Regions from separate parts of the Streptomyces sp. NPDC014995 genome, predicted to be linked through region 2. Evidence: riboswitches for the same ligand, from Rfam matches in the RefSeq annotation. Region 2 holds a riboswitch; each other region holds the start of a gene.
What was found. A riboswitch is a leader RNA that binds a small molecule or an ion and turns the genes downstream of it on or off. The one in region 2 is predicted to bind cyclic di-AMP.

Region 1 (10,046 bases), on a different contig from region 2:
CCGCACCCGCGCCCCGCCCACCCCGGCCCGGAGACCGCCCGCTCCGGCCCGGAGGCCGCCCACCTCGGCCCGGAGGCCGCCCACCTCGGCCCGGAGGCCGCCCACCTCGGTCCGGAGGCCGCCCACTCCGGTCCGGAGGCCGCCCACCTCGGCCATGGGCCGGCCTTTCCCGGCCAGGGGCTCACCTTCCCCAGCCAGGGGCTGGCTCTCCCCGGCTACGGGTTCGCTCTCCCCGTCCCCGTCCCCGCCCCCGAAGCCGCCCGCCCCGCCTATGCCGTCTCTGCCACCCTCCGCCCCCATCATCGTGACCTCCCGGAGGCCAGGGCCGCACGCAGCGCGCGTCGGGCGCGCAGGTAGCCGACGGGGCCGTAGGCCATTCCGCGGCGCTGGAGTCGGGACAGGCGTCGTGGCCACGGGTGGGTGCGGTCGTCGTGGGCGCCCGGTGCGCCCCCGGCGTCCGTCTCCCGGGTCGCGGTCAGGGAACGGGCGTGGGCCAGACCCCGGGGCAGGCGGGCGAGGAACGCGGGCAGCAGCGCGGGACGGTTGACGAGGATCGCGGTGAGGTAGGCGGTCAGGCCGGCGCCGTAGCCGTACGCCTGGGTCTCCAGGTCCCGCCAAGTCTCCCGGTGGTGGTGCCAGACCAGGGCCTGCGGCGTGTAGTGCAGGCGATGGCCGTGGGCGAGGACGCGGACGAAGCCGTAGAGGTCGTCGCCGCCGCGGGCGAGCGTGCCGGCGCCGGTCGCCGGGTCGAAGCCGCCGACCGCGCGCAGTACGCCCGTCCGGAAGGCCATGTTGGCGCCGGAGCCGAACCGGCCCGCCGTGAACGGGAACAGGGGCTCGTCGGCCGGCGGGTCGTGCGGGTCGTACGTGCGGGCCGTGAAGCCCTTCGCGAAGCCGCCGTGGCTCTCCAGCAGCACCTGGGCCGGTGTGCGCAGCCGGGCGGGCAGGATCAGACCGGTGGCGCAGCCGAGGCCGGGGTCGGCGGTGAAGGGCGCGGTGAGTTCGGTCAGCCAGCGCGGGTCGGCGACCACGTCGTCGTCGGTGAAGGCGATCACCTCGCCGCGCGCGGCCTCGACGCCCTTGTTGTGCGCGACGGCGAGACCGGGCACCGGCTCGGTCACGTACCGCACGCGCTCGGCGTACTTGCGCTCGATCAGGTCCCGGGTGGTGTCCGTCACCGGCGCGTTCTCGACGACGACGATCTCGAAGTGCGGGTGGTCCTGGGCGAGCATCGAGTCGAGCGCGTGAGCGAGCCGGTCGGTGCGTTCGCGGGTGGCGATGACGACCGTGGTGTCCGGCACGGGAGGCGCCGTGACGGGCGCCCCCACCGGCTCGGGCGCCCCCACCGGCTCCTCGACGATCCGCTCCCGGGCCAGGCCGGCGAGGACCGCTTTCGGGTCGGCGCCCTCCGGAACCCGCCCGAGCAGCGTGCCGACCGGTCGGCCACCCCTCCTGACCAGGCAGAACACCTCGCCGTGCGTGACGGGCGGGCTGCCGGGGCCGGATCTCAGGACGGCCTCGGCACCCTCCAGGTCCAGCTCGGCGACCTGAACAGCCCCGATGTCGAGGAACCGCCGGATCTCCTGCTCCACACCCGCACGGGACATGAACCCCCCTGACGTCATGAACCCCCCTGACCTCATGAACCTCTGTGACCTTGTGAATCCTCCGCCTGGCACGGGCCCTCCCGCGGCACGAGTCCTCTCCGTCGCCCGGCACGGGCCCTCCCGCGGTACGAGTCCTCTCCCTGCCATGACTCCCGCTCTTGCCATGACCCCTCCCCACCCCCACCACGAACCACGAACCGCGTCACGCCGACCGGCGCAGCCGGCCCGCGTGCCTCAGGATCCGTGCGGCCGCCGCCGCGAGCCTCGGCCGGTTCCGCACGAAGTGGTGCGCGCGGCGCGAGGGCTCACGGCTGAGCCAGTGGAGCGCGGCGCCCGTCCCCGGGCGCGTCCACGCTCCCTCGTAGACGGGCAGTTCACCCGTCTTCAGCGAGTCCTTGTACTCGGCCGCGCCCCGCCCCAGGTCGAGCAGGCCGATGCCGTCGGCGGCCGACGCCTCGGCCATCCGCAGATGCAGCACCAGGCCGGGTGAGTACTTCGAGAACTCCGGGTCGTACGCCGGGAACCAGCAGGCCAGGACGGTCGTCGAGCGCAGTCCGAAGTGCGCGGCGATCGGCCGCTCACCGGCGTAGAGGACGGACAGCGTGCCGGAGCACTCCGGGGCCCGTGTCACGGAGAGCGTGTCCACGAGCCGGATGATCCAGCCCTGCGCGAACCGGTCCCGGCGGCCGGTCCTGCGGTACTGCGCCGACTTCCAGGCCATGAGCGCGCGCAGCGCGGCCGGGTCGCGTTCGTCGAACACGAACCGCAGCGGTCCGACCTGGCGACCGAGCCTGCGTTCCTTGGCGAGCGTCGTCTTCAGGAACTTCGGTGACTGCGCGCGCAGGACGGACTCGTAGGTCTCGTACCCCTTCTCCACGTCGATGACGTAGGCCGCGTACTCGGCGGCCGCGTGCGGGACGAACAGCCCTTGTTCCGCCTCCAGGTTGTCGAAGGCGAAGCTCGACAGGGAACACGCCCGCATCAGTTCGTCGGCGTTCAGCCCGGTCCCCGGGCCGAGCACGGCTCCCTGGGCGTCCGAGACGCCGTACGCGAGGGCCTGGCCCTGGCCGAGCCGGCCCCGCTCGTGCGGCAGGAAGCCGACCGGCTCACGCCCCTCGTACACCACCGCCACCCGCGCGCGGGACCGTACGCGGCCCACGGCGTCGGTGAACTCCGGTTCCATGAACGGGTTCCGCGCAATCGTCGATGCGGCGCGCAGCGCCCGCCACCGCTCCCGTTCCCCCTCGCCGAGCTCCTCGGGCCTCAGCACACGAATACGTCCACTGCTCAACCTGACCCCCCGATCAAGTCCCCCCTGGACTCTTTGGACGGTACCGCTCCAGCCAGTTCGGGCGGTAGGTAGCGGAGCATGTTGTTGCCAACCGGTGCAGAGGCCTTTAACCGGTCCGTACCCGGCGTTGCGGCAGAAAGCCGTTTCTCGCCCTGCCGCGACCCTGCCGAATTTTTGCCCGCGCTTTTCTTCGGCGGCCCTGTCACATCTTTCGCGCCCGCTCCGTCAGTGCGGTGGAACCGTCAGTGCGGTGAAGACGCCGGTGCGGCCGAGGCACCCGCCGAGCACCCGCACGCACCACTCACTCGCACGTGCTCACACACACCGCACCTACTCACACACCGCACCTACTCACACACCGCACCTACTCACACTCACGCACCGAAGGAGACCGGCCATGCAGGCTCGGATGAAGAACCCCGCGTACATCCTTCCCGGCGCCGCGAAGGGCGTCGGCATGCTCCTCCAGGCCATCGGCGAGGGCGGCCTGCCGCGGGAGCTGGCGGAGATCGTCGGGTTGCGCGCCAGCCAGATCAACGGGTGCAGCGCCTGCGTCCACGGGCATGTGCACAACCTGCGCAAGGCGGGGGTGAGCGAGGAGCGGATCGCCTCCGTCTCCGCCTGGCGCGAGGCGCCGTTCTACGACGACGCCGAGCGCGCCGCGCTCCAGCTGACCGAGTCGGTCACCCGTCTCGCGGACCGCTCGCACGAGTGCGTGCCGGACGCGCTGTGGGACGAGGTGGCCGACCACTTCGACGAGAAGCAGCTCTCCGCGCTGATCCTCGTCATCTCGCTCACCAACCTGTTCAACCGCCTCAACGCCACCATCAAGGAGCCCGCGGGCATCACTTGGGACTGAACGGGCGGTGAGTTGGAGGCGGCCGGGATCCGTATTCTCTGATCATGGCCGCACCCCTCGCACACGCCGCGCGCTGCGCGTACTCCCTCATCGCCACCGACCTGGACGGAACGCTGCTCCGCGGCGACGACACGTTCTCCGACCGGTCGCTCGACGCGCTCGCGCGGGTGGCGGCCGCCGGCGCCCGCCACCTCGTGGTGACGGGCCGTCCGGCGCCCCGGGTGCGGCCGCTGCTGGACAACCTGCACAGCAGGGGGCTGGCGGTGTGCGGCCAGGGCGCGCAGTTGTACGACGCCGGCGCGGACCGCCTGCTGTGGTCGGTCACCCTGGACCGGGAACTGGCCGAGACCGCCCTCGGCAAGATCGAGGCGGAGGTCGGTCAGGTGTACGCGGCCGTGGACCAGGACGGCGTCGACGGGCTGACGCTCATCGAGCCGGGCTACCGGATGCCGCATCCGACCCTGCCGGCCCTGCGTGTCCACTCGCGCGACGACCTGTGGTGCGCGCCGATCAGCAAGGTGCTCCTGCGCCATCCCACCCTGTCCGACGACGAGTTGGCGGCGACGGCCCGCTCGGTGGTCGGCTCGCTCGCGACCGTCACCATGTCGGGGCCGGGCACGGTGGAGCTCCAGCCGTGCGGCATCACCAAGGCGACGGGCCTGGCGCTGGCCGCCGAACACCTGGGTCTGGGGCGGCAGGACACACTCGCCTTCGGCGACATGCCCAACGACATCCCGATGTTCGACTGGGCGGCGCACGGCGTCGCGATGGCCAACGGCCACCCCGAACTGAAGGCGGTGGCCGACGAGGTGACGACATCGAACGAGGACGACGGCGTGGCCGTCGTCCTCGAACGCCTCTTCCCCTGAGTACCGGTGGGGGAGCCGGGATCAGTACGGGCCGAAGACGTTGTCGATCGAGCCGTACCGGTGCTGCGCGTAGTGGCAGGCGGCGGTGATGTTGGCGACCGGGTCGTACGGGTCGTACGAGGTGCCGGCCACGTGGTACGCGGCGAAGGTCGGGTCGATGACCTGGAGCAGGCCCTTGGACGGGGTGCCCTTGGCCGCGTTGGAGTCCCAGAGGTTGATGGCGTTCGGGTTGCCGGACGACTCGCGCATGATGTTGCGGTAGATGCCGTTGTACGTGCCCGGAATGCCCTTCTCAGCCATGATCGCGAGCGACTCGCGGATCCAGCCGTCGAGGTTGTTGGGGTACCCGGCGACCGTGGTGGCCGGCGTCGTGCCGGCCGCGGAGGCGCTGGTCGCGCCGAGGAGCGGGAGGGCGAACACGGCGGCGCCGGTGCACATGACGGCGACGGTCCGGGTGAGACGGGTGCGGGCGCGGCGGGGCTGGGCGGCAGCGGGCATGGCGAAGTTCCTCTCCGGCGCCTGCGGGGTGAGCTGTCGGGTTCGGGCGGGAGGTGCCCGGCCGGCCGCCGTGGGGGTACGGCGACGCGACTTCACCCCGAGCCGGTCCCGTACGTGCGATGACGTACGGCCCGGCGTCCTACCTGGGTCCCCCGCTCCTGCCGTGCGCGAGTGTTCGTCGATGGGTGGCGAAGGGCGGCGGCAGGATTAGGCGTCCGCCCGACTGGCCGGGAACGTATGCGAGGGCACATGTCCGGAACAAGTACCGGATTCACAGAACACCCCTATTGACCTTGATCGGAGGCCTATGGGGTGCTTGATCCTTTGCTGTCGTCAAACGTCAACTCACTTACCGGAAAAGCGGAATAACAGCGTCCGGCGTCGGTCGTGGCATCGATGGTGAAGTGAGCCAAGTCACCACCCTTAACAAGAGGGGTGAATCGGACAATAAACCTCAAGTCCCTTTTATGGGACGCGATGTGGGGCGGCGCGGCGCGGCCGGCCGAGTGTGGCCGGGAGGGTGAAGCCCGTCGCCCACTTCCGGTGGGGCCGGCTCCGCGGTCGGCACGGGAGGAGAGGGTGAGGGTGAGGGCGGGGCGCATGGGAGGCAGGCGTGATTCCGGTCACGTACGGACCCCTCACCGGAGTGCGCGGCGGCAGGACCGGACCGGTGGCGACCGCGGCGCGCATCCCCCGGCGTGCCGTCACCCGGCCAGGTGACGGCGGCCCGCCACGTACTCGACCCGGCCGCACGTCATACGGGCCGCGGCCGCCGAGAGGCACCGGTTCCGGACGAGCCGGCCTGCTCAGGTCGCCGGGGAATGTGTGAGCAGACCCTTGGGACGGCAAGGGAAAGGCATGGCCGTCGTGGAGAGGGCGCCGTCGCGGAGGGGGCGCCCCTCGGGGACGCGACGTCTGCCTTCCGCCTCCGCGCGGGACATGAATCACCGCTTCCCGGTCAGTCGATGAATGTCCGCCCGTGTCGATGGATCGGAAAGGTGCCGGTCGTGATCCGAAGCCGCCCGGGCTGATCCGGACACCTCCCGGCGCCTCCCGGTCGAGCGACCGGGGACCGGGGGACGTGGGGGCTTATCGGTGATCGAAACGTGACCGGATACGCTGACTCGAGTGATGGCAGCGACCTATCGACAAACCGTGTAATCGCCAGTAGACACCAGCAGACAGGAGACCCCTCGTGACCGTCGTCGGGCCGTTCGGGCTGAGCGTGCGGGACCAGGCTCTGGAAGCCGATGTCCAGGCCGGATTGGCGGCTGTCGAGGAAGGCTTGCTCGAGGCCACCAAGAGTGAGGTTCCGTTCATCACGGAGGCCGCCCAGCACCTGGTGCGGGCGGGCGGGAAGCGGTTCCGGCCGCTGCTCGTGATGCTCGCGGCGCAGTTCGGTGATCCGTACGCGCCGGGCGTGGTGCCGTCGGCCGTGGTGGTGGAGCTCACCCACCTGGCCACGCTGTACCACGACGACGTGATGGACGAGGCGGCGGTACGGCGGGGGGTGCCGAGCGCGAACACCCGCTGGGGCAACTCGGTCGCCGTCCTCACCGGTGACTTCCTCTTCGCCCGTGCCTCGCACATCCTCGCCGACCTCGGGCCCGAGGCGGTGCGGGTGCAGGCGGAGGCGTTCGAGCGGCTGGTCACCGGGCAGATCCTGGAGACGGCGGGGCCGACGGACGGTCGGGACCCGGTCGAGCACTACCTCGACGTGCTCGGCGGGAAGACCGGGTCGCTGGTGGCGGTGTCGTGCCGGTTCGGGGCGATGATGTCCGGCGCCGACGACACGGTCGTGGACGTGCTGACGCAGTACGGGGAGCGGCTCGGGGTCGCCTTCCAGCTCGCGGACGACGTGCTGGACATCGCGTCGGACTCGCACGAGTCGGGCAAGACGCCGGGGACGGACCTCCGGGAGGGCATCCCCACGCTGCCGGTGCTGCGGTTGCGGGAGCAGGCGGCTCGGCTGTCCCGGCCCGAGGACATCGCGCTCTGCGAGCTGCTGGACTCCGACCTGAGCGACGACGCGCGGCACGCCGAGGCACTGGCGGCCCTGCGGGCCCACCCGGCGCTGGAACAGGCCCGGCGGGACACCGTGCGGTACGCGAAGGAGGCGCGGTCGGCGTTGGCGCCGCTGCGCGAGTGCGGGGCCAAGGCGGCGCTGATGGAACTGTGCGACGCGGTGGTGCACCGGGCCGGGTGAGGCGCCGCCCTCGCCCACCCGCCCGCCCGAGCGGGTGTCTTGAGCACCCTCCGGTCGCGCCGCCCCCGACGCCCTCCCCCTACGGGTAACCCCCGCCCGCCCCACCCCGTGTCATACCGCAGGCGTACGTGGAGTTGAGTCCTCGGGCTGACGAATGTGGTCGGCTGATTTGGTGAGATGGAAACCACGGAAATCACCACTCCTCACCGATTCGGGTGAGAATGGCGGCTCGGGTGGGGACCTTCGCGAGATGACCAGCCGCCGCCGACGACGGAGGTAAGGCACACATGGCACCGTACGCATCCGACGACAGCACGAACGCCGGGGAGGCCGACGACCCGCGCGTCGGGCGGCGCAAGGCCCTGCGGTACGTCGTTCCGGTCACCGTGGCGGGCGTCGCGGCGGCGACGATCGGGCTCGTCCCGGCGCTGGCCGACTCGGGCGACCCCGACCTGCCCAAGATCAGCGCACAGCAGCTCATCGAGAAGATAGCCGCATCGGACGTACAGCAGCTCTCCGGCACCGTGAAGATCAGCACCGATCTGGGCCTGCCCGACCTGGGCGGGCTGGAGAGCGGGCTGCTCTCCGAGGCCACGGGGGAAACCGGCGGCTCGTCCGCCGACCCGTCCGCGAAGCTCACCGAACTCGCCTCCGGCACGCACACCCTGCGCGTCGCCGCCGACGGTCCGGACAAGCAGAAGCTCTCGCTGCTGGAGAACGCCGCCGAGTACAGCGTCATCCACAACGGCAAGGACCTGTGGGGGTACGACAGCGCCTCCGACGAGGTCTACCACTCCACCGTCGAGGAGGGGTCGAAGGACGCCGAGGCGCCCGTGCCCGCCACGCCCAAGGAGCTCACCGAGGAAGCACTGAAGGCCGTCGACGACACCACGTCCGTCACCGTCGACGGCACCGTCCGGGTGGCCGGCCGCGACGCCTACAAGCTGCTGGTCAAGCCCAAGCAGTCCGGCTCGACCGTCGGTGCGATCAGCGTGGCCGTGGACGCGAGCACGGGGCTGCCGCTGAAGTTCACGCTGACCCCGGCGAGCGGCGGCGCCGCCGTCGTGGACGCCGGCTTCACCCAGGTCAGCTTCGCCAAGCCGGCCGCCTCCACCTTCGACTTCACCCCGCCCCAGGGCGCGAAGGTCACCGAGGGCGACGCCGGCGACGGGGCCGGGGCGCCCGAGCACTCGGGCAAGCTCCCCGAGGAGGACTTCGGCCGGGACCTCGCCGGCCTCGACGTCCTCGGCGAGGGCTGGACCTCCGTCGCCACCTTCGACACCGGCGGCGAGGGCGTTCCGTCCTCCGGGGACATCCCCGACGCGGGCGCTCTCGGCGGCTTCCTGGACTCGTTCGGCGACAAGGTCACCGGCAAGTTCGGCTCCGGCACCGTCTTCTCCACCCGTCTGATCAACGCCCTGGTCACGGACGACGGCAAGGTCTACGTCGGCGCCGTCACCAAGGACGCCCTCGTGAAGGCGGCCGGCTCGGGGCAGTAAGTACCCTGACGAGTACCGACGATCGGGGGAGCCGATGGACGACGACGCGGCGGAGGCGCCCGGGGCGGTGCCGGGTGTGGGGGACACCGTCATCCACACCCGCGCCCTCACCAAGCGCTACCGCGGCGGACAGCTCGCCGTCGACGGCCTCGACCTGGCCGTCCCGGCGGGCAGCGTCTTCGGCTTCCTCGGTCCGAACGGCTCGGGCAAGACCACCACGATCCGCATGCTGATGGGCCTCATCGAGCCCACCTCCGGCACGGCGCGGGTGCTCGGGCGGCCCATGCCGCACGCCTCCCGCGCCGTGTTGCCGCACGTCGGGGCCCTCATCGAGGGCCCCGCCCTCTACGGCTTCCTCTCCGGCCGCGACAACCTCCTGCGCTACGACGCCGCCGACCCGACCGCCGACCCGCGCACCCGGCGTGACCGCGTGGCGGAGGCGCTGGAGCGGGTGGGTCTGACGGCCGCCGCCGGCAAGAAGACGAAGGCGTACTCGCTCGGCATGAAGCAGCGGCTGGGTCTGGCCGCCGCGCTGCTCCAGCCCCGCCGTCTGCTCGTCCTCGACGAGCCGACCAACGGTCTCGACCCGCAGGGCATGCGCGAAATCCGTGTCCTGGTCCGGGAGCTGGCCGCCGACGGCACCACCGTCTTCCTCTCCTCCCACCTCCTCGACGAGATCGAGCAGGTCTGCACGCATGTGGCCGTGATGGCACGCGGACGCCTCCTCGTCCAGGGCCCGGTGGCCGACCTCGCGGCCCGGGCGCGGGGCCGGCTCGTCGTGACCACCCCGGACACGGCGGAAGCCGCCCGGGTGCTGAAGGAGCAGGGCGTCGGCGACGTCGTCGTCACCGAGGACCGGGTGACGGGCGAGCCCACGGACCGCGAACCGGCCGACCTCAACGCCGCTCTGGTGACGGCGGGCGTCCGCGTCCGCGGCTTCGGCGTGGAACGCGCCTCCCTGGAGGACGCGTTCGTGGCACTCACGGGGGAGGGGTTCGATGTCGCGGGCTGACACGACGGCACCGGCACACACCGAGGTCGGACGCGGGCCCCACACCGAAGTCGTCCGCGGGGGCAACCCCTTGTGGACCCTCGGGCTCTTCCGCAGCGAGTTCCTCATCACTCTGCGGCGCTGGCGCACCCTCGCCCTGCTGGGCGTGCTGGCCGCCGTGCCGGTCCTCGTCGGCATCGCCGTGAAGATCGAGACCAGCGACGGC
Region 2 (10,046 bases):
ACGCTGGCCGGCGGCCGCACCGAGAAGAAGAAGCCGCGCGCGGTCATCCTCACGCCGACGCGTGAGCTGGCGATGCAGGTCGCCGACGCGCTCCAGCCGTACGGCGACGTCCTCGGCCTGAAGATGAAGGTCGTCTGCGGCGGTACGTCGATGGGCAACCAGATCTACGCCCTCGAGCGCGGCGTCGACATCCTCGTCGCCACGCCGGGCCGTCTGCGCGACATCATCAGCCGTGGGGCCTGCTCCCTGGAGAACGTGCAGATCTCCGTCCTCGACGAGGCCGACCAGATGTCGGACCTGGGCTTCCTGCCCGAGGTGACGGAACTGCTGGACCAGGTTCCGGCGGGCGGTCAGCGGATGCTGTTCTCCGCGACGATGGAGAACGAGATCAAGACCCTCGTCGACCGTTACCTCAACGACCCCGTCTCGCACGAGGTCGACGCGGCGCAGGGCGCGGTGACGACCATGTCGCACCACATCCTCATCGTGAAGCCCAAGGACAAGGCGCCGGTCACGGCCGCGATCGCCTCCCGCAAGGGCCGCACCATCATCTTCGTCCGCACCCAGCTGGGCGCCGACCGCGTCGCCGAGCAGCTGCGCGACGCCGGCGTGAAGGCGGACGCGCTGCACGGCGGCATGACCCAGGGCGCCCGCACCCGGACCCTGGCCGACTTCAAGGACGGCTACGTCAACGTCCTGGTCGCCACGGACGTCGCGGCGCGCGGCATCCACGTCGACGGCATCGACCTCGTCCTGAACGTCGACCCGGCCGGCGACCACAAGGACTACCTGCACCGGGCGGGCCGTACGGCGCGCGCCGGCCGCACGGGCACGGTCGTGTCCCTGTCGCTCCCGCACCAGCGGCGCCAGATCTTCCGCCTGATGGAGGACGCGGGCGTCGACGCCGGGCGCCACATCATCCAGGGCGGTGCGGCCTTCGACCCGGAGGTCGCCGAGATCACCGGTGCCCGGTCCATGACCGAGGTCCAGGCCGAGTCGGCGGGCAACGCCGCGCAGCAGGCCGAGCGCGAGGTCGCCCACCTCACCAAGCAGCTGGAGCGCGCGCAGCGCCGTGCGGCCGAGCTGCGCGAGGAGGCCGACCGGCTGGTCGCCCGGGTCGCGCGCGAGCGGGGCGAGGACCCCGAGGCGGCGGTGGCCGAGGCGCAGGCGGCGGCAGCGGCCGGGGAGACCGTCGAGGCTCCGGCCGCGACCGAGGTCTCCGTGCCGGAGCAGCCGGCCGCGCGGGACATCGACCGGGACGACCGGGGTGCGCGCGAGGAGCGTCCGGCGGCTTCGTCGTCGTACGAGCGGCGTGAGCGGCGGCCCTTCGAGCGGGACCGTGAGCGTTCCTTCGAGCGGCGGGACGACCGGGGCGGCTTCCGGGGGCGTGACGAGCGGGGCGACCGCGGTGACCGTGGTGGCTTCAACCGTGACCGCGACCGTGGGTTCAACCGGGACCGTGACGACCGTGGTGGCCGTGGCTTCGAGCGGCGCGACGACCGTCGTCCGGTCGACCGTGACCGCGACCGGGACCGTGGTGGGCGCGGCTTCGAGCGGCGCGACGAGCGGCGTGACGACCGTGGCGGCCGGAGCTTCGAGCGGCGCGACGACCGTCGTCCGGTCGACCGTGACCGTGACCGCGGCTTCAACCGCGACGACCGCGGCGGCCGTTCGTTCGAGCGCCGTGACGACCGGGGCGGCTTCCGCGGCCGTGACGAGCGCGGCGGCCACCGTGGCAGCGACCGTCCGTTCAACCGCGACCGCCGCGACGACCGCCCGGGCTTCCGCTCCGGCGGCCACGAGCGCCCCTACGGCCGCCGTGACGACCACCGCGGCGGCGACCACCGTGGCGGCGACCACCGTGGCGGCGGCTCCTTCGGGCGCCGCGAGGACAAGCCGCGCTGGAAGCGCAACGGCTGACCGCAACGGCTGGCCGCAGCGACTGACCGCAGTGGCCGAGCACAGCGACTGACCACAGCGACTGACCACCGCAGTGGCCGACCGCGACGGCACAGTGAGTGAACGCCGTGGCCCCCACCGACTCTCCGGTGGGGGCCACGGCGTTTTCTGTTGCCCGAGCTGTCCCACATCCTCTTCCCGGTCACGGTCACGGTCACGGTCATGGTCCCGGCGACGGTGACGGTGACGGTCCCGTTCACGGTGACGGTGACGGTCACGGTGGCGGTGGGTGGTGTCGCGGCGGTGGGGTGTGGGGTCGACCGACTTGGCCGGTCCGGGCTCGCGGAGCGGGGGGTGACCGCCGAAACGGCGGATCCGTGAGCTTTCTCCGTCTCCCGGCAGGGCCGTGTCCCCGATACCCGATCGGAGACACGGCCTCGTCCGGCTATGCTCGGGGTGGCAACATCGCCTGGGCCCTTAGCTCAATTGGCAGAGCAGTGGACTTTTAATCCATTGGTTGTGGGTTCGAGTCCCACAGGGCCTACCGCGTCGTCAGTGTCCGCAGGGATCTGACCAGCAGGTCTGTCGCCCTGGTCGCATTCGTGGCCAGGGCGACAACTGTGACCGGAGGCGTCCAGCGCGGCGAGCGTGCGGGAGCGGTCGAGGCTCCTCCCGCTCCCGTGTACGGAGGGAGCACCGGACCCGCCGGACCCTCATGGCCCGGTCTCCTCCCACCTGCTCCGCAGCGCCCGAGTCGGCTTCGGCCGGCTCGGGCGCTGTTTCGTTTTCGAGCACAGGAGGGGGCCCGGGCCCGACAGCCTGTCCGGCCGTTCCGTTGCCGCTCACCGGCAGCGCCGGCTGCACATTTCTGTGTTCGTTCGAACAGGGGCATGATAGAAAGGCTCCCATGGGTGTCGCCAACCGTCTGGATCTGACTCTCCGCCTCGTCCAAGGAGCCCAAGCAGCCGAAGGGGCCGAAGGCCGCGTTTCCGTGGCCGAGTTGGCCCAGCGGCTCGGGGTGTCCGAGATGACCGTGCGCAGGGATCTCGACGCGTTGGAGAAGCAGGGGCTGGTGCGGCGGGTGCACGGTGGGGCCGTCGCCGGTCGGGCGCGGGAGGAGGGGGGCGGGTTCGCGGCGCGGGAAGGGTGGCAGGCCGCCACCAAGGACCGGCTCGGCGCGGCCGTCGCCGGGCTCGTGGAGCCGGGCGCGCGGGTGCTGCTCGACGCCGGGACGACGACCGTGCATGTCGCCGAACACCTCGCCGCACGGGGGCCGTTGACCGTTGCCGTGCTCTCTCTTCAGGCGGCCGTGCGGCTGGCCGACCGGCCCGGGATCGAGTTGCTGGTCGTCGGCGGGCGGTCACGGCCGGGGGAGCGGTCCCTGGTGGGGCCGTTGGCCCTGCGCACCGTGGAGTCACTCTCCTTCGACCTGTTCGTGATGTCCATCGGCGGGGTGCACGCCGCGCACGGCTGGTCCGAGTTCTCCCTGGACGACGCGGCCGTCAAGCAGGCGGGCCTCGGCCAGGCCGGCCGTACGGTCGCCGTGGCCGACGCGACCAAGCTGGGCGTACGCGCGTTCAGTCGGGTCGCCCCGCTCGACGCCGTGCACACCTTCGTCACCGACGCCGCCGCGGCCGACCCCGCCACCCACCCCGGTGGCCCGCAGACCCTGGACGCCCTGCGTGAGGCGGGCGTCGAGACGCTGCTCGTCTGAACCGTCTCAGCCCTTCCCAGGAACCCGAGCCAAGGAGTGAGCCGTGCCCCGTCCACCGCTGATGATCCTCGTCGCCGGCCCGTACCGTTCGGGCACCGGCGACGACCCCGCCAGGCTCGCCGCGAACGTACGGGCCATGAACGAGGCCGCCCTCGCCCTCTTCCGCGCCGGACACCTGCCCGTCACCGGTGAGGCGCTCGCGCTGCCCCTGCTGGAGACGGCCGGCAGCACCGGGCCCGGCGACCCGCTCTTCGAGGAGCTGTTCCACCCGGTCGCCGAACGCCTCCTCGACCGCTGTGACGCGGTGCTGCGCATCGGCGGGCCCTCGCAGGGAGCCGACCGGATGGTGGCGCGGGCTCGTGCGCGGGGCAAGGACGTCCACACCGACCTCGCCGTCCTCACGGCCACACCCACCTCACCGGGAGCGGCGACCGTCACCGGCACAGCGGTCGGGGGCTGACGATGACGGAGAGCAGTGAACCGGGGCGACCGGGCATCGAACTCCCCGACCCCCGCGGCCGTACCGGACTCGACCGCCAAGGGCGCGACCTGACCGGGAACCCCCGGGTCCGCATCCGTGACGTCGAGGTCCTCGCCTGCGACTGGTCGGTCCTGCGCCGCACCACATTCGACTACCGGCACAACGACGGCCACTGGAGCCGCGAGCGGCGCGAGACGTACGACCGGGGCGACGGCGCGACGATCCTGCTCTACGACCCCGAGCGGCATACGGTCCTGCTGACCCGTCAGTTCCGGCTGCCGGCCTACGTCAACGGGCACCCCGACGGCATGCTCCTGGAGACCGCGGCCGGGCTGCTGGACGGCGACGACCCGCAGGAGGCGATCCGCCGTGAGGCCGAGGAGGAGACCGGCCGGACCGTGCACGAGGTCGAGCACGTCTTCGACGCCTACATGAGCCCCGGCTCGGTCACCGAGCGCCTGAGCTTCTTCGCCGCGCCCTACGACGGATCGGTGCCCGGCGCGGACACGGCCGGTGTGGCCGACGAGGGCGAGGACATCACCGTCGTGGAACTGCCCTTCGGCGAGGCGCTCGCTCACGTCCGCAGCGGTGCGATCGCCGACGCGAAGACGATCATGCTCCTCCAGTGGGCCGCGCTCGACGGCCCCTTCCGGCACGCGTGACCCTTCGGCGCGCGTACCCCTTCGGCACGCGTGACCCTTCGCCCCACATGGCCCTTAGGCACGCGTATCCCTTCGGCGCGCGTGACCGGAGAAAAGTGACGTGACGACAGATGTGGCCAGGGGTCGACGGCATGCGGGCGATGGAGCTCGGCATCGCGGACCGGATACGCGTCCGGCTGAACTCCCCCGTCCTGTCCGGGCGAAGGACGGCCACCACCGGGCTGCTCGCGGAGTACCCGGAGGAGACGGAGGGCCTGGAGTACGTCGGTGAGCGCCTCGCCCTCCTCGACGGAGACGGCCGTTCCGTCGCCACCGTCGAGATCACCGGCGCGGAGGGGACCACCTTCGCCGGCGTGACCCGGGAGCATGCGGCGGCCGAGGGGGAGGGTGACGCCGGCCTGGAGGAGTGGCGTGCGGGTCACCGCCGGTTCCGGAGCGCGCAGGCGCGCCGGTGCGGGACGACACGCCCGTGGTGTGCCCGGCGTTCCGGGTGGGTGGAGGAGAAGGCCTGAAGTGGAGGGGCGTCAGCCCACGCCGAGTTCCGTGAGGTCCGCCAGCGGCAGCGTGTGCTGCGTCTGGAGGACCTTCGCGCGCAGGTAGCGCACGTTGTGCGGGGTGGTGAAGACGCCCGTCGGCACCCGGTCGTGGACGTCGATGCCCAGGGTGCGGAGCTGGTCGGCCTTGTCCGGGTTGTTGGACAGCAGGTCCAGGGCGGTGACCTTCAGGGCGCTCAGCATCTGGGCGGCGGCCGTGTAGTCCCGGCCGTCCTCGGGCAGGCCGAGGGCGGCGTTCGCCTCGTAGGTGTCCAGGCCCTGGTCCTGGAGGGCGTACGCGTCGAGCTTGTTGTAGAGGCCGATGCCACGGCCCTCCTGGCGGAGGTAGAGCAGGACGCCGCCGCGGTCGGCTATGCGCTCGACCGCCTCGCGCAGCTGGGGACCGCAGTCGCAGCGGGCGGAGCCGAAGACGTCCCCGGTGAGGCACTCGGAGTGCAGCCGGACCAGCGGGCGGGGGCCGGGGTCGCCGAGGACGACGGCCACGTGTTCCTGGCCGTCGACCAGGCCGTGGAAGGTGACCAGTTCGGCGTCGACCGAGTAGCCGTCGTGGAAGCGCAGCGGTACCCGGACGCGGGCTCGCGGGGTGGCGGCGGGGGTCTGGAGCATGAGGATTCTCCCGGGTCCGGTGGACAGGGCGGTTCTGCTTCAGTTTTGAAGCATTCCGACGGTCGAGACACTACCTCATGCTTGAAATTTGAAGCAATGCTGTTGTGGCGCGACTCACGAGCAGGAGGGCGACGAACGTCTGCGCCACGGGACGTCCTCGGGCGCGCCCGCACCGTCGTCCCCCTGGAGCCCCTGGGCGATGTGCGTGCAGATCTCCTCGAGCTGCCCGACCTGCTCCGGGGTGAGCCGGTCGAAGAGGGAGGCGCGGACCGTCTCGACGTGGCCGGGCGCCGCCCGTTCCAGGACCGCCATGCCCTCGTCCGTCAGGACCGCGATGCTCCCGCGCTTGTCCCAGCGGCAGTTCTCGCGCCGCACCAGTCCGTCCTTCTCCAGGCGCGTCACCGCGTACGTCAGCCTGCTGCGGGTGATCTTCAGCTTCTCCGCCAGATCGGTCATGCGCAGGCGTCGCTCGGGGACCTCGGAGAGGTTGGCCAGGATGGAGTAGTACAGGTGGGGCATGCCGGCCTCATGCTGAAGCTGCCGGTCGATCGCGTCCTCCAGGAGCAGGGAGGCGGCGACGTACGCGCGCCAGGCGCGCTGCTCCTCGGGGGTGAGCCAGCGGATCGTCATACCCCCAGTGTAGGTTTGCTTCAAACTTGAACCAAGGGCTGCGGCCGGTCCGGCCCCGTACCCTCAGCCCTCAGCCCTCAGCCCTCAGCCCAGAGCCCACAGCCCCTCGCCCGGAGAGACCGCGCCGATGCCGTACCCGTACGTCCTGCTGTCCGCAGCCGTCTCCCTCGACGGTTACCTCGACGACACCGGCCCCGACCGCCTGCTGCTCTCCAGCCCCGCCGACTTCGACCGGGTCGACGAGGTGCGGGCCTCCGTGGACGCGATCCTGGTCGGCGCCGGCACCATCCGCGCCGACAACCCCCGCCTCCTGGTCAACTCGCCCGAACGCCGGGCCGCGCGCCTGGCGGCCGGCAGGCCGGAGTACCCCCTCAAGGTCACGGTCAGCGGCTCCGGCGAGCTGGATCCGGCGGCGAAGTTCTGGCACACCGGCGGCGAGAAGGTCGTCTACACGACCGACAAGGGCGCCGAACGCGCGCGGTCACTCGGCCTCGCGGCCGACGTCGTGCCCCTCGGCCCCGGCCTCGACTGGCGGCGGCTCCTGGAACACCTCCACGACGTACGGGGCGTACGGCGGCTGATGGTCGAGGGCGGCGGAACCATCCACACCCAGCTCCTCCAGGAAGGCCTGGCGGACGAACTCCAGCTCGTCCTCGCCCCCCTCTTCGTGGGCACCCCGGACGCCCCCCGGCTCTTCGGTCCCGGGGGCTACCAGGGCGGACGGCTGCGACTCGTGGAGACGCGGCGCATCGAGGACGTCGTCCTGATGCGCTACGAGCCCACCGCGCCCGGCGCCGGCCCGCTCCCCACCGCCGCCGACCGGCACTGGCTGGCCCTCGCCTGCGAGCTGGCGGCCGCCTGCCCGCCGTCGCGGACGGCGTTCAGCGTGGGCGCGGTGGTGGTGGCCGCCGACGGGACCGAGCTGGCGCGCGGCCACTCCCGGGAGGCCGGCGACCCCGTCGTCCACGCCGAGGAGGCGGCCCTCGCCAAGATCGACCCCGGCGACCCCCGTCTGGCCACGGCCACCGTCTACACCAGCCTCGAACCCTGCACCCACCGCTCCTCACGCCCGACCCCCTGCGCCCGACTCGTCCTCGACGCGGGCGTTCCCCGGGTGGTGACGGCCTGGCGCGAGCCGGACACCTTCGTGACCGACGCCGACGGCACCGGACTGCTGACGGCCGCGGGTGTGGACGTCGTCGTCCTCCCGGAGTACGAGGAGCGGGCCAAGGCGCCCAACAGCCATCTCCTGTAGGGCCATTGGCCGAGCGGAGGTCCCTCGGGAAGCCTGCGGAGGGAAGCCCGGTAGGGAAGCCCGGCAGCGGGCCCTCAGGGAGGTCCCTCGGAGGTGCCCCGGGGGTCCAGGGGGAAGTCCCCTGGAGATCCCCCGAGGTCACCAGGGGGTCCCCGGGAGATCCCCGGGGAAGCCCCCAGAGAGGCCCCGGATCAACCCTGGTCTTTCGTGTCCCGCGGATGGCGTACACTGGTGTCATACCGACGCGGGGTGGAGCAGCTCGGTAGCTCGCTGGGCTCATAACCCAGAGGTCGCAGGTTCAAATCCTGTCCCCGCTACTGAAGGTCGAGGGCCGGAATCCTGATACAGGGTTCCGGCCCTCGGTGTGTTCACTCGCTCAATCAAGCTCACGGATCGTGATCGGATGAGCGCCCTGCGCATCACAACTGAGTCACCATCAAAAACGTTGTGACTGCTGAGATGTGGCCGGAGCGAGGTCAACTCGCCCGTTTTTCACCGCTCGTGGGGCGAAAGTCCAGGCCAGAAATGTTGTTGATCAAGAGGAACAGCTTGGAAACCCGGCCCCGCGTCTATTAACGTTCGATAACGCAGCGCGGTCGTCCCAGCCGTCACAAGAGGCGGCTCCGTGCGCACGCGCCGAATCCCGTAAGGGAACCGGGGAACCACCACCTTGGGGTGAATCACGCGTAAGCCGCCGTGGAACAACGGCCGGTATACGCGCGTAGGAGACCTTCCCGCTCCGAACCCGTCAGCTAACCCGGTAGGCGACGGAAGGAAAGGAGTACGCCCGCGTGGCGTCCAACCGGCCTGCCCCAGAAGCCCCCAGCGCGCCCAGCCAGACCTTCGGCTACGGCACCTACCGCACCGACGAGGGCCCCTGGGAGGAGTGGAACCCCACCGCGGAGTCCATTCGCCCGGTACGCGGTCGGCACCGCGTCGCCAAGCAGCGCGGCGGGCTCGCCCGCAGCTCCACCGTTCTCGGCGTCGGCGTCATAGCCGCCGTCGGCGCGGGCGGCATGGCCAGCGCCAACACCGGCAAGCCGCCGGTCTCCATCTCCATGCCGGACCTCCCCTCCGTGGGTTCCCTGATCTCGGACGACGACACCCCCGAGGAGTCCGCGCCCGCCCTCAGCACCTTCGGCACCACCGTCGCCGCGGACGACAGCAGCGAGAGCGCCTCCGACGCCGGCGAGGCGCTGCGCAGCCGGATCATGGCGCAGGCCGAGTCGCAGCAGACCCAGATCGAGGCCAAGGCCCAGGCCGCCGCCGAGGCCGCCGCGGCCAAGGCACAGGCCGATGCGGCCGCCAAGGCCAAGCAGGAGGCGGAGGCCAAGGCCGCCGCCGCGAAGAAGAAGGCCGCCGAGGAAGCCGCGAAGAAGGCCGAGGCCGAGCGCCTCGCCGAACTCGCCAAGCAGTACACGCTGCCGACCTCCTCGTACACCATCACCTCCACCTTCGGTCAGGCCGGCGCCTACTGGTCCTCCGGGTACCACACGGGCCTCGACTTCGCCGCCCCCACCGGCACCCTGATCAAGGCCGTGCACAGCGGCACCATCACGTCGGCCGGCTGGGACGGGTCGTACGGGTACAAGACCGTGCTCACCCTCGACGACGGCACCGAGGTCTGGTACGCCCACCAGTCCTCCATCAGCGTCAGCGTCGGCCAGAAGGTCGCCACCGGTGACGTCATCGGCCGCGTCGGCGCCACCGGCAACGTCACCGGCGCCCACCTCCACCTGGAGGTCCACCCGGGCGGCAGCGCCTCGGGCATCGACCCGGCGGCCTGGCTGCGGGACAAGGGGCTCAGCCTCTGAAGTCTTCCGGGGAATTTCCGGTGGTTCCCGGGGGTCGGTGAGGTCTCCCGTACACGACCCGGACGTTTCCCGGATGTTTGCGAACCCTTGGCCGGAGGCGTGGAATGCGCGCCTCCGGCCGAGGCGTTGACGAAGAGCATGACGTCTCTGCGCAAGCTCGGCTCCTCCGACCTCGAGGTCTTCCCGCTCGCCCTCGGCGGCGACGTCTTCGGCTGGACCGCCGACGAGGCGGCCTCCTTCGCCGTCCTGGACGCCTACACGGCCGCCGGCGGCAACTTCGTCGACACCGCCGACTCCTACTCGGCGTGGGCCGAGGGCAACGGCGGCGGTGAGTCCGAGACCCTGATCGGCAAGTGGGTCAAGGCCCGCGGCAACCGCGACGACGTCGTGATCGCGACGAAGGTGAGCCAGCACCCCGACTTCCAGGGGCT
Region 3 (10,046 bases), on a different contig from region 2:
GGGTACGGGAGTCCCGGGGGCCCCACAGGTAGCCCGTGCCGCCGTAGTGCGTGCCGTCCTTGACGATGGGGTCGCGCCACCAGGAGGGGTAGGCGGCCGGGACCGGTGGGGCCTGGGCCTCCGGCGGGGCGTCGGCGACGGCCTGTGCGGCGAGCGGGTCGGCGTCGGGGGCGTCCCGGTGCCTCGACCAGTACCCGGCGCCGGCCAGGAGAAAGGAGAGGACGACGGCGAAGGTCAGCACACCGCCGTTGTTCAGCATCGACAGGAAGACCCCGCAGCCGACCAGCGCGAACAGCACGGCCGCGAGGGCCTGCCCGTCCACCCGGCCGGTCAGCAGCTTGCGCACCTCGTTCTCTCCGTCGTCGGAGTACGGGACGAAGAGCCAGGCGAAGCCGTAGAAGATGAGGCCGATGCCGCCGGTCGCGGAGAGCACGGCGAGCGTGATCCGGAAGATCACCGGGTCCATGTCGCACTGCCGCCCGAGCCCCGCGCACACACCGGCGAGCATCTTGTGCTCACGGTCGCGGCGGAACTTGTGCGGGGGGCCGCCGAGGATGCCGTGGTCCTCGGGGGAGACGGGTGCCTCGGATGCCCCGGGTGGACTGGTGCCGGGGTGCGGGTGGGCGTTGGCGGTGCCGGTGCCGGCCGTCGCTGTCTCCTCGGTCACGTCTGCCTCTCCGGCCCCGCCCGGTTCTGCGGGCGCACCCTGTTCTCCGCGTACGCCCGCCCGCTCGTGCGCGCCCGCCCGCTCGCGTGCGCGCGGTTCCTCACCCGCGGCGCCGGAGGCGCCGGGGGACGGGATGGCCGCGTCGGGCGCGGTGCCCCCGTCGGGCACGGCGTCCGCGGCGTGCTGGTGATCTGCCATGGGTCCATGGTGGCGGGCGAGCCGCCCCGGCGGCAGCCGGAATGACCCTGGTCGGACCCTGATATCGGCCCTGAGCCGGCGCCCGGGAGGCGTTCGACGGGCGAGGGCGTCGAAGATCAGGGGCGTCTCGGGGGCGAACCCTGATGCCCGGGACAGGCGGCCGTGTGACCATCAGTGGCATGCCGGAAGCCGCAGCAGCGCCACTCGTCGAACCGCGGCCGCCGCGCAAGCTCTACCGCAGCAGCGACGGACGCTGGCTGGGTGGCGTGGCGCGGGGGCTCGCCGGGCATCTCGGGCTGCCCGTCATCTGGGTGCGGCTCGTCTTCGTCGGCCTGTTCCTGGCGGACGGCCTCGGCGCCCTGCTGTACGCGGCCTTCTGGTTCTTCGTGCCGCTCGGCGTCGGCGGTGTCGGCGGCCAGAAACCCCCCTCCCTCGTCGCCACCGAGACCGCGCCCGACGGCCGGCGCAGACTCGTCGCCCGCAAGCCGGACAAGGGCCAGATCGTCGCCCTGCTCCTCATGGTCGTCGTGGCCATGGTCTTCGTGGGCAATGTGAACCTGGGCAGCGGCGCCAAGGCGTACCTCCTGCCGGCCGTCCTCGTCGGCGCGGGCGTCGCCCTCGTGTGGCGCCAGGCGGACAACGCCCGCCGGGCCCGCTGGGTCGAGGTGGGCCGCAGACGCCGGACGCTCACGCTGCTGCGCGCGGGCGGCGGTGTCCTGCTGGTCACCGCCGGCGTCTCCGGCATCTTCGTCCTCCAGGGGTCCGCCGCCCACCTGGGATCGGTCCTGCAGGCGGCGCTCGCCGTCCTCGTCGGCATCACGCTGCTCGCCGGACCGTATCTCGTCCGCATGACGCAGGACCTCTCCGAGGAGCGTCTGATGCGCATCCGCGCCCAGGAGCGGGCGGAGGTCGCCGCGCACGTCCACGACTCGGTCCTGCACACGCTCACCCTGATCCAGCGCAACGCGGAGAACGCGAACGAGGTGCGCCGCCTCGCCCGCGCCCAGGAGCGCGACCTGCGCACCTGGCTGTACAAGCCCGAGGGCACCGGCAAGGACGAGGCCGACGAACCGACCACCCTCGCCGACGCGGTCCGGCACAACGCCGCGGAGGTCGAGGACAAGCACGGCGTCCCCATCGAGGTCGTGGTCGTCGGCGACTGCCCGCTCGACGAGCGGACCGCAGCGCAGATGCAGGCCGCGCGCGAGGCGATGGTGAACGCCGCGAAGTACGGTGGCGAGGGCGGCGCCGTGCAGGTCTACGCCGAAGTCGAGGCAAGGACGGTCTTCGTGTCCGTCCGGGACCGCGGCCCCGGCTTCGACCTCGACTCGATACCCGCCGACCGCATGGGCGTTAGAGAATCGATCATCGGCCGTATGGAGCGCAACGGCGGCACGGCGCGGCTGCGGGCGGTGCCGGGCGGCGGCACGGAGGTCGAGCTGGAGATGGAGAGGGCGGAGAAGACGTCATGAGCGACCCGACCGAGGCGAACGGAACGGCGGGAGCGGCCGAGGCGGCCGAGCCGGCGAAGGCCTCCGGCGACGGCACGGGCGGGCGCCATGTGCGCGTGGTCCTCGTCGACGACCACCGTATGTTCCGCACGGGTGTCCAGGCCGAGATCGGCCGGACCGAGGAGACCGGCGTCGAGGTCGTCGGCGAGGCCGCGGACGTCGACCAGGCGGTCACGGTCATCAACGCGACCCGGCCCGAGGTCGTCCTGCTCGACGTGCACCTGCCGGGCGGCGGCGGCGTCGAAGTATTGCGCCGATGCGCCGGGTTGATGGCCGACCCCGAGCAGCCCGTGCGTTTCCTCGCCCTGTCCGTGTCGGATGCGGCGGAGGACGTGATCGGAGTGATCCGCGGCGGCGCCCGGGGCTATGTCACCAAGACGATCACCGGCGCCGATCTGGTCGACTCCATCTTCCGGGTGCAGGAGGGCGACGCCGTCTTCTCGCCCCGCCTCGCCGGTTTCGTCCTCGACGCCTTCGCCTCCACCGACGCCCCGCCGGTCGACGAGGACCTCGACCGCCTCACCCAGCGCGAGCGCGAGGTCCTGCGCCTCATCGCCCGCGGCTATGCCTACAAGGAGATCGCCAAGCAGCTCTTCATCTCCGTGAAGACGGTCGAGTCCCACGTCTCGGCGGTCCTGCGCAAGCTCCAGTTGTCCAACCGGCACGAGCTGACACGGTGGGCCACCGCCCGGCGGCTGGTGTGACACCGGGCGCGGGGCGCTGACCGGGGGCCGCGGAACTCCGGTGGCTCACCGGTGCCCCGCCGTCGGCGCCGGTCCCAGCACCCGCAGCGCCCACCGGTAGTGCCGTACCGCCTTCACCACGCCGATCAGGCCCGTCAGCCACAGGATCATGCCGACGCCCATGCCGAGGGCGACGTCGGCGTAAGGCGACCGGCCCGCTTCCGCGCCGGCCGCGGTCCCGAAGGACGCCCACAGGCCGATCGCGGCGATGGTGAGGGAGGACAGCAGCCAGAAGAGGCTGAGGCCGGGGGCGCGCAGTCGGGCGTCGGACAGGGGGTGGCGGTCCAAGGCGAGCCAGGCGTCCAGGAGTTGCCGTATCTGGTGGTCGCGGCGGATGGCGAGGACGACGGCGATGACGGACGGGGCGAGCGCGGCCAGGCCGAGGAGCGCGAAGACCGGGCCGAGGAGGAACCCCGTGGGGTCCCTCTCCTCGAACTGCTGCACCGGCAGGACCAGCAGCGCCCAGCCGATGATCGCCGCGAGCGCCAGCAGCCACAGCAGCAGCACCCGGTGCACGCCGAGGCTGCGCCGGTGCAGCTCCTGCAACGCCTGTTCCCGGTCGGCCAGCAGCGCCCACCGGTCCGGCCAGGCGCGAAGGTGCGGCGGGGGAGGGGGAGGCGGCAGCGTGGCGCGGGGCATCGAGGGCTCTTTCGGGCGGGCGGGGAGGGGGCGAAGCGACGACATACAACGGCGGGCCGTTGCCACGCGCGCCGAACCTACCGCGTCAAGGTGCCCATTTCGCCTCCGGTTGCTCCCGCCGGGGCGCCCTCACACCACCCGTGTCGCCCCCGCGTAGGGCATCTCGTCGAGGGGAGCCACCCGCACCGGTGCCGACGGGTTCGGGGCGTGGACCATCTTGCCGTCGCCGACGTAGATGCCCACGTGGGTGATGCCGGAGTAGAAGAACACCAGGTCACCCGGGAGGAGTTCGGAGCGGGAGACACGGCGGCCGGCGTCGATCTGGGCGTAGGTCGTGCGGGGCAGGGAGACGCCCGCGGAGCGGTACGCGGCGAGGACGAGGCCCGAGCAGTCGAAGGCGTTCGGGCCGGTCGCGCCCCACACATAGGGACTGCCGAGCTTGGAGTAGGCGTAGGAAACGGCCGCCGCCGCACGCGCATGGGGGGCGGCCGTGGTCGCGGAGCCGGGGGCCTGGAGGCTGTCGCGGGCTGCCGTCGAGGTCCGTGAGGCCCGGGTGCCCGTCGTGCCGCTCGCGCCTCCCTGGAGCCGGGCGCGCTCCTGTGCCGTCAGCTGGGACAGCAGCCGTCGTGCCGCCGCCAGCTTGCCGGTGATCGTCTTCTTGTGCCGCTTCAGCTCCGCCTGACGCGTCTTCAGAGCGGTCAGTTCGACGCGGGCGGCGCCGCGCAGCCGCTCGATCTCACCCAGTTGCCCGCGGACGCGCGCGACGGTGGCGGACTGGCGGTCACCGGCGCGTTCGGCGAAGGCGGCACCGTCGAGGTACTGGTCGGGATCGTCGGAAAGGGCCAACTGCATCGCCGGGTCGAGTCCACCGCTGCGGTACTGTGCCGCCGCTATCGAACCCAGCCGCCCGCGCGCCGAGTTGAGCCGTGCCTCCTTGCGCGCGGCCTCGTCTTGCAAGGCCTTCAGCCGCTGCTCGGCCGCCGTCGCCTTCTCCTGCGCGCCGTTGTACTTCTCGGTGGCGGCCTCCGCCTCCTGGTACAGCCTGTCCACCTTGGCCTTCACCTGCGCCGGTGTGGGGTTCGGCTCGGCGTGTCCGGTTCCGTCGAAAGCCGCGGCGCCCGCCGCGCCGGCGAGGGCGATGGTGGCCGCCGTGCGGACGGTATGGCCGCCGAGCGAGCGCTGTCGGGGCTTGCGGTGCGCTGCCACTGGGACTGCACGTCCTTTCGTACGACCGCCTCGTCGGTACGGCCGTCAGGGGTCCGGGCGGGGCTCGGCCGCCAGGGGGGAGCGGACGGGCGTACGGCCGCGGGGTGCGGCTGACGCGTCCGGCGGCGGCCCGCACAGGGGAGCGGGGCGCCGCCGGACTTCTCGGCGGTGGTGGCCGACTGCCGCCCCTGGCCCGGGCGGCGGTGGGGAGCCGGTCACCTGGGGGAGGACGCTAGGCCCGTCCCTGTCCGGTCGGTAACGCAATGTGCGGAAGTGTCGCGAGTGGACTGCCGGGTGACCGGAAGTGCTCAGCGATCCGGTCGGGAGGTGTCGGCTTCGCGCAGCGCGCTGACCGATGCGGCGCATTCGGGTCACGTTCACGCGACGGAGTGCTATGGCGCGCATATATGCAGGCGCGCGGTGCCCGACGGGCCGGAGGGGGTAGCCGGTGGCCGTCACGCAGAGTGGGCAGGGTGGGCCGGTGTCCGGCGGCACCTGAGCGGCTGATTAGCATCCGGCTCATGGACGTACTCATCCATCTTTTCGTCGGCCTGCACATCATCGGCATCGCCGCACTGCTCGGCGGCTTCCTCACGCAGATGAAGGCGATGGGCCAGGGCACGGCCCGCTTCGTCCCCGCGATGCTGCACGGCGCGGCGACGATGCTGGTCACCGGCGTGATCCTGGTGGGCCTCAACCAGGCGGACGACCAGCAGGTCGACAACATCAAGATCGGCGTGAAGCTCGCCCTGCTGATCGTGATCCTCGGGCTCGTCTACGTGAAGCGGGACGACGAGAAGGTGGAGAAGCCGCTGTTCGGCCTGGTCGGCCTGCTGACCGTGGCCAACATCTTCATCGCGGTGCTCTGGACCTGACGGACGCGCGGGCGGCCAGGACCGCCCCCAACGGTGGCGGCCAGCCAGGCCGCGACTGCGACCCACAGCAGCGCCTGCCCGGGGCCCTTCAGCCACGGGACGTCGACGGCGGCGGCGACGGACAGGGTCGCCGCCGCCGTCATCCCCATCGGGAACACCGTCGCCCAGCGGCGCAGGTCGTAGCGCGGCCGCGGCCACCGCACCTCGGCGAGGAGTAGCGCGGCGTACCAGCTCAGGTCGAGGATCAGCAGCACGACGGTCACCTTGCGCAGGGCGTCGCTGTCCTCCTCGTTCCACAGGTACAGGCCGCCGCCCTCGGCCCCGAGGAGCCGCGCGCCCGCCAGTGCCGAGATGGCGAGCGCGCCGCCCGCCACCCAGAGGTCCCCGGCGCCCTCGGCCACCTGCCGCGGGTCGAAGCGGGGCAGCGCGAGACCGTAGAGCACCAGACCGAGCCAGAACAGCACGAGCGCGATGTGCGCGAGCCAGGCCGACGCCACGGCGCGTGCCAGGGTCGTGCCCAGTACGGCCAGCCCCTGTGTGGCCACGCAACACAGGAACATCGTCCCGGGCATACGCCGCCCCCAGTGCCGTACGACGTCCACCAGCAGCACCGGCCACAGCACCGCCGCCAGCGCCAGCAGCGCCCCGGCGAGCGACTGCCAGCCGAGCGCGGAGACCCGGGTGCCGAGCACGGCGGTCGCCGCCACGGCCGTGAGCGCGGCCGGTGTACCCGCCGCGGCCCGCCACACCTCGCGCTCCCACAGCAGCCGTACGACGAAGTCCGCCGCCAGCGCCACCCAGGCGGCGCCCGCCAGCGCGAGGGCGATCCGGGACAGCACCTCGTACCCGGTCAGACGCAGACCGATCGACAGGATGCCGGTCGCCGGCACAGCGGCCCCGGCCGCCGGCGGACGCTGCGCCCGCCAGGAGCGCAGGGGGGAGGAGCCGGGCATGCGGCCGATGGTAAGGAGCGCGGAGCGGCTTGCGCGGGGGCACGCGCGCGGGAGCGGGGAAATACGCGCGGGCGCAGGACAGGCGGGGACTCCTCAACACCGCACCCCTCGGCGCAGGGGCAGGAGGTACGCCGCCGCGAAACGCACCTCCACGCGCGCGTGCCCCCGGCCCACCGGGCCGGGGGCGATCGCTCAGGCCGACAGCTCAGCCCGGTCGCTCAGGCCCGACAGCTCGGCCCCGTCGCTCAGGCAGGTCGCACCACGCTGTGGATCGACGACTCGCCGTCGTAGAACACCGACTCCTCGCGCACGTACGTGCCCGGCTTCGGGGCGTGGATCATCATGCCGTTGCCGATGTAGATGCCGACGTGGGTGACGTCGTCGTAGAAGAAGATCAGGTCGCCCGGCAGGGCGTCGGCGAGGGGGACGGTGGTGCCCGCGTTCACCTGGTCGTAGGTGGTGCGCGGAAGGGTGACGCCGGCGGCCTTCCAGGCGGCCTGGGTGAGGCCGGAGCAGTCGTAGGACTCGGGGCCCGTGGCGCCCCAGACGTAGGGCTTGCCGATCTGGGCGCGGGCGAAGGCGAGCGCCTTCTCGGCCTTGGTGGCGTAGGACGAGTCCGTGGACGAGGACGAACCGGTGCCGGACGTACCGGTGCCCGACGAACCGCTCGTGCTCGACGAGGCGTCGCTCTCCTGCTGCGCGGCCGCCGCCTCCGCCGCCTGCTGCTGCGCCAGTTCCGCCGCCTTGCGGGCGGCCTCCTGCTGCTTCTGCCGCTCGATCGCGGCGAGCCGCGCCTTCTCCTCCGCCGTCAGCTGCGACAGCAGCGCGCGTGCGGTGCTCAGCTTCTTCTGGACGGTGGCCTTGGCGGTCTTGAGGTCGTTCTGCGATTCGGTGAGCGTCTGGAGGCTCTGCGCGGCCTCCTGACGCTTCTTCATCGTCTCCGACTGCTCGGTGACGTAGTCGTCGACCGCGTCCTTCTGCCGGTCGGTCAGCCGGCTCATCAGCTGGTTCTGGTCGAAGTAGTCCTGCGGAGTGTCCGCCAGCAGGAAGGTCGCCGTGTCGGGCGCGGAGGCACCGGTGCGGTACTGGGCGGCCGCGAAGGAACCCAGCTGCTCCCGCGCTTCGTTGAGATTCTGGGTGCGCTGGGCCACGTCGTCGAGGAGGGAGTCGACGCGCTGGCGCTGCTTGGTCGTCTTCTCCTTGGCGGCGTTGTACTTCTCGGTGGCCGACTCCGCCTGGCGGTAGAGGTCGTCGACCTTCTTCTCGACCTCCTCCAGGCTCGGCTTGCCGTCGGTGGAGGGTGCGGCGTCGGCCGTCTGGGAGAGCAGGGCCACCGAGGTGAGGGCGGCGGTGGCGAGGGCGGGCGTGCGTAGGCCTGCTACGCGCGTACCCGTGGGGCGCGGCTTGCGGTGCTGCGACGCCAAGGGAGGCGACTCCTTCCGTGTTCCGCCTACCGGGTTAGCTGTCGGGTTCGGGCGGGTGCTTCGGAAGGGTTGCCCTACGGCTCGTCCCCGGAAGGGGAGTCGGGCCGATTCACCCCAAGGTCTCGGTGGGTCCCCGGCTCCGGCTGCCGCGAGGGGGCACGCCGGACTCGGCGGAGGCCGCGCGGCCCGGCGAGGTTCGCCGGTGGAGGTCGTACGGCCTGCCCGGCACGGTAGCCAACTCGTGTGGCCCCTGTGAAGGTTGATGGGTGATATGCCCGATACATTTTCGTGACCTCGGTCCGGGTTTCCCGATTCGTCGCACAGCGTGACCAGGTCGTCCTGGAGGGTGAGAGGGTGCCGGGCGGGCGGCACCGGAAGATCGTCGGCTTCCGGAACCGGGGGAAAACCGGGATGTTCTGGGGACGGCGGCCGGTTGTCGGTGGGGCACCCTAGACTCGGAGAGCGATGAGCAGCCTCTTTGACGACAGCTTCCTGGCGGACCTCCAGGCCCCGCGCGGCCACGACGAGGAACCCCCGCCACCGCCCGAGGGCGATCACACTCCGGAGCCGCTTCCGGACGATCTGTTCGGCGGGAAGTTCGACGTGCCCCCGGACCGGGACGCCTACTACCGCGACGGCGCCCCACGCCCGGCGATCGACGCCGCGGCGCTCCTGGAGGGGCTCAACGACAACCAGCGCGCCGCCGTCGTCCACTCCGGCACCCCGCTGCTCATCGTCGCCGGTGCCGGCTCCGGCAAGACGCGCGTGCTCACCCACCGCATCGCCCACCTGCTCGCCGAGCGCCACGTCCACCCGGGCCAGATCCTCGCGATCACCTTCACCAACAAGGCCGCCGGTGAGATGAAGGAGCGCGTCGAGCAGCTCGTCGGCCCGCGCGCGAACGCGATGTGGGTGATGACCTTCCACAGCGCGTGCGTGCGCATCCTGCGCCGCGAGAGCAAGAGGCTCGGCTTCACGTCGTCGTTCTCGATCTACGACGCCGCCGACTCCAAGCGTCTGATGGCCCTGGTCTGCCGCGACCTGGACCTCGACCCCAAGCGCTTCCCGCCGAAGTCCTTCAGCGCCAAGATCAGCAACCTGAAGAACGAGCTGATCGACGAGGAGGACTTCGCCGCCCAGGCCGCCGACGGCTTCGAGAAGACCCTCGCCCAGGCATACGCCCTCTACCAGTCGCGGCTGCGCGAGGCGAACGCCCTGGACTTCGACGACCTGATCATGACGACGGTCAACCTGCTCCGCGCGTTCCCGGACGTCGCCGAGCACTACCGCCGCCGCTTCCGGCACGTGCTGGTCGACGAGTACCAGGACACCAACCACGCCCAGTACGCCCTCGTCCGCGAGCTCGTCGGCACCTCCGAGCACCCCGTCGACGTCCCGCCCGGCGAGGACGACCTCCCGCCGGCGGAGCTGTGCGTCGTGGGCGACGCCGACCAGTCGATCTACGCCTTCCGGGGGGCGACGATCCGCAACATCCTCCAGTTCGAGGAGGACTACCCGGACGCGACGACGATCCTGCTGGAGCAGAACTACCGCTCCACGCAGACGATCCTCTCCGCCGCCAACGCGGTCATCGAGCGCAACGAGTCCCGCCGCCCCAAGAACCTGTGGACCAACGCGGGCGCGGGCGCGCGCATCACCGGCTACGTCGCCGACACCGAGCACGACGAGGCGCAGTTCGTCGCGGACGAGATAGACCGCCTGACGGACGCGGGCGAGGCGAAGGCCGGCGACGTCGCCGTCTTCTACCGCACCAACGCCCAGTCCCGTGTCTTCGAAGAGATCTTCATCCGCGTCGGCCTGCCCTACAAG

Region 1: another riboswitch for cyclic di-AMP. It lies ahead of ACF1A1_RS11125 (transglycosylase SLT domain-containing protein); the one in region 2 lies ahead of ACF1A1_RS04410 (M23 family metallopeptidase).
Region 3: another riboswitch for cyclic di-AMP. It lies ahead of ACF1A1_RS10045 (NlpC/P60 family protein); the one in region 2 lies ahead of ACF1A1_RS04410 (M23 family metallopeptidase).

Annotation. Positions count from the first base shown of each region.
Region 1 is NZ_JBIBVX010000004.1:315,513-325,558, reverse strand. Features, by position in the region: gene ACF1A1_RS11145 (glycosyltransferase) at 300-1,607, opposite strand; gene ACF1A1_RS11140 (GNAT family N-acetyltransferase) at 1,810-2,877, opposite strand; gene ACF1A1_RS11135 (carboxymuconolactone decarboxylase family protein) at 3,296-3,757, shown strand; gene ACF1A1_RS11130 (HAD family hydrolase) at 3,802-4,626, shown strand; gene ACF1A1_RS11125 (transglycosylase SLT domain-containing protein) at 4,648-5,124, opposite strand; cyclic di-AMP (ydaO/yuaA leader) riboswitch at 5,128-5,308, opposite strand; gene ACF1A1_RS11120 (polyprenyl synthetase family protein) at 6,320-7,330, shown strand; gene ACF1A1_RS11115 (outer membrane lipoprotein carrier protein LolA) at 7,618-8,829, shown strand; gene ACF1A1_RS11110 (ATP-binding cassette domain-containing protein) at 8,864-9,841, shown strand; gene ACF1A1_RS11105 (ABC transporter permease) at 9,828-10,046, shown strand, end outside.
Region 2 is NZ_JBIBVX010000002.1:18,585-28,630, reverse strand. Features, by position in the region: gene ACF1A1_RS04465 (DEAD/DEAH box helicase) at 1-1,920, shown strand, start outside; gene ACF1A1_RS04460 (hypothetical protein) at 2,071-2,280, shown strand; tRNA gene ACF1A1_RS04455 (tRNA-Lys) at 2,371-2,443, shown strand; gene ACF1A1_RS04450 (DeoR/GlpR family DNA-binding transcription regulator) at 2,807-3,613, shown strand; gene ACF1A1_RS04445 (DUF4406 domain-containing protein) at 3,675-4,073, shown strand; gene ACF1A1_RS04440 (NUDIX domain-containing protein) at 4,076-4,756, shown strand; gene ACF1A1_RS04435 (ASCH domain-containing protein) at 4,888-5,268, shown strand; gene ribA (GTP cyclohydrolase II) at 5,281-5,916, opposite strand; gene ACF1A1_RS04425 (MarR family winged helix-turn-helix transcriptional regulator) at 6,031-6,546, opposite strand; gene ACF1A1_RS04420 (dihydrofolate reductase family protein) at 6,674-7,801, shown strand; tRNA gene ACF1A1_RS04415 (tRNA-Met) at 8,045-8,118, shown strand; cyclic di-AMP (ydaO/yuaA leader) riboswitch at 8,426-8,585, shown strand; gene ACF1A1_RS04410 (M23 family metallopeptidase) at 8,593-9,615, shown strand; gene ACF1A1_RS04405 (aldo/keto reductase) at 9,754-10,046, shown strand, end outside.
Region 3 is NZ_JBIBVX010000004.1:96,333-106,378, reverse strand. Features, by position in the region: gene ACF1A1_RS10080 (PspC domain-containing protein) at 1-865, opposite strand, end outside; gene ACF1A1_RS10075 (PspC domain-containing protein) at 1,045-2,337, shown strand; gene ACF1A1_RS10070 (LuxR C-terminal-related transcriptional regulator) at 2,334-3,080, shown strand; gene ACF1A1_RS10065 (hypothetical protein) at 3,126-3,758, opposite strand; gene ACF1A1_RS10060 (NlpC/P60 family protein) at 3,888-4,964, opposite strand; gene ACF1A1_RS10055 (hypothetical protein) at 5,486-5,839, shown strand; gene ACF1A1_RS10050 (tellurite resistance/C4-dicarboxylate transporter family protein) at 5,740-6,792, opposite strand; gene ACF1A1_RS10045 (NlpC/P60 family protein) at 7,038-8,216, opposite strand; cyclic di-AMP (ydaO/yuaA leader) riboswitch at 8,225-8,399, opposite strand; gene pcrA (DNA helicase PcrA) at 8,682-10,046, shown strand, end outside.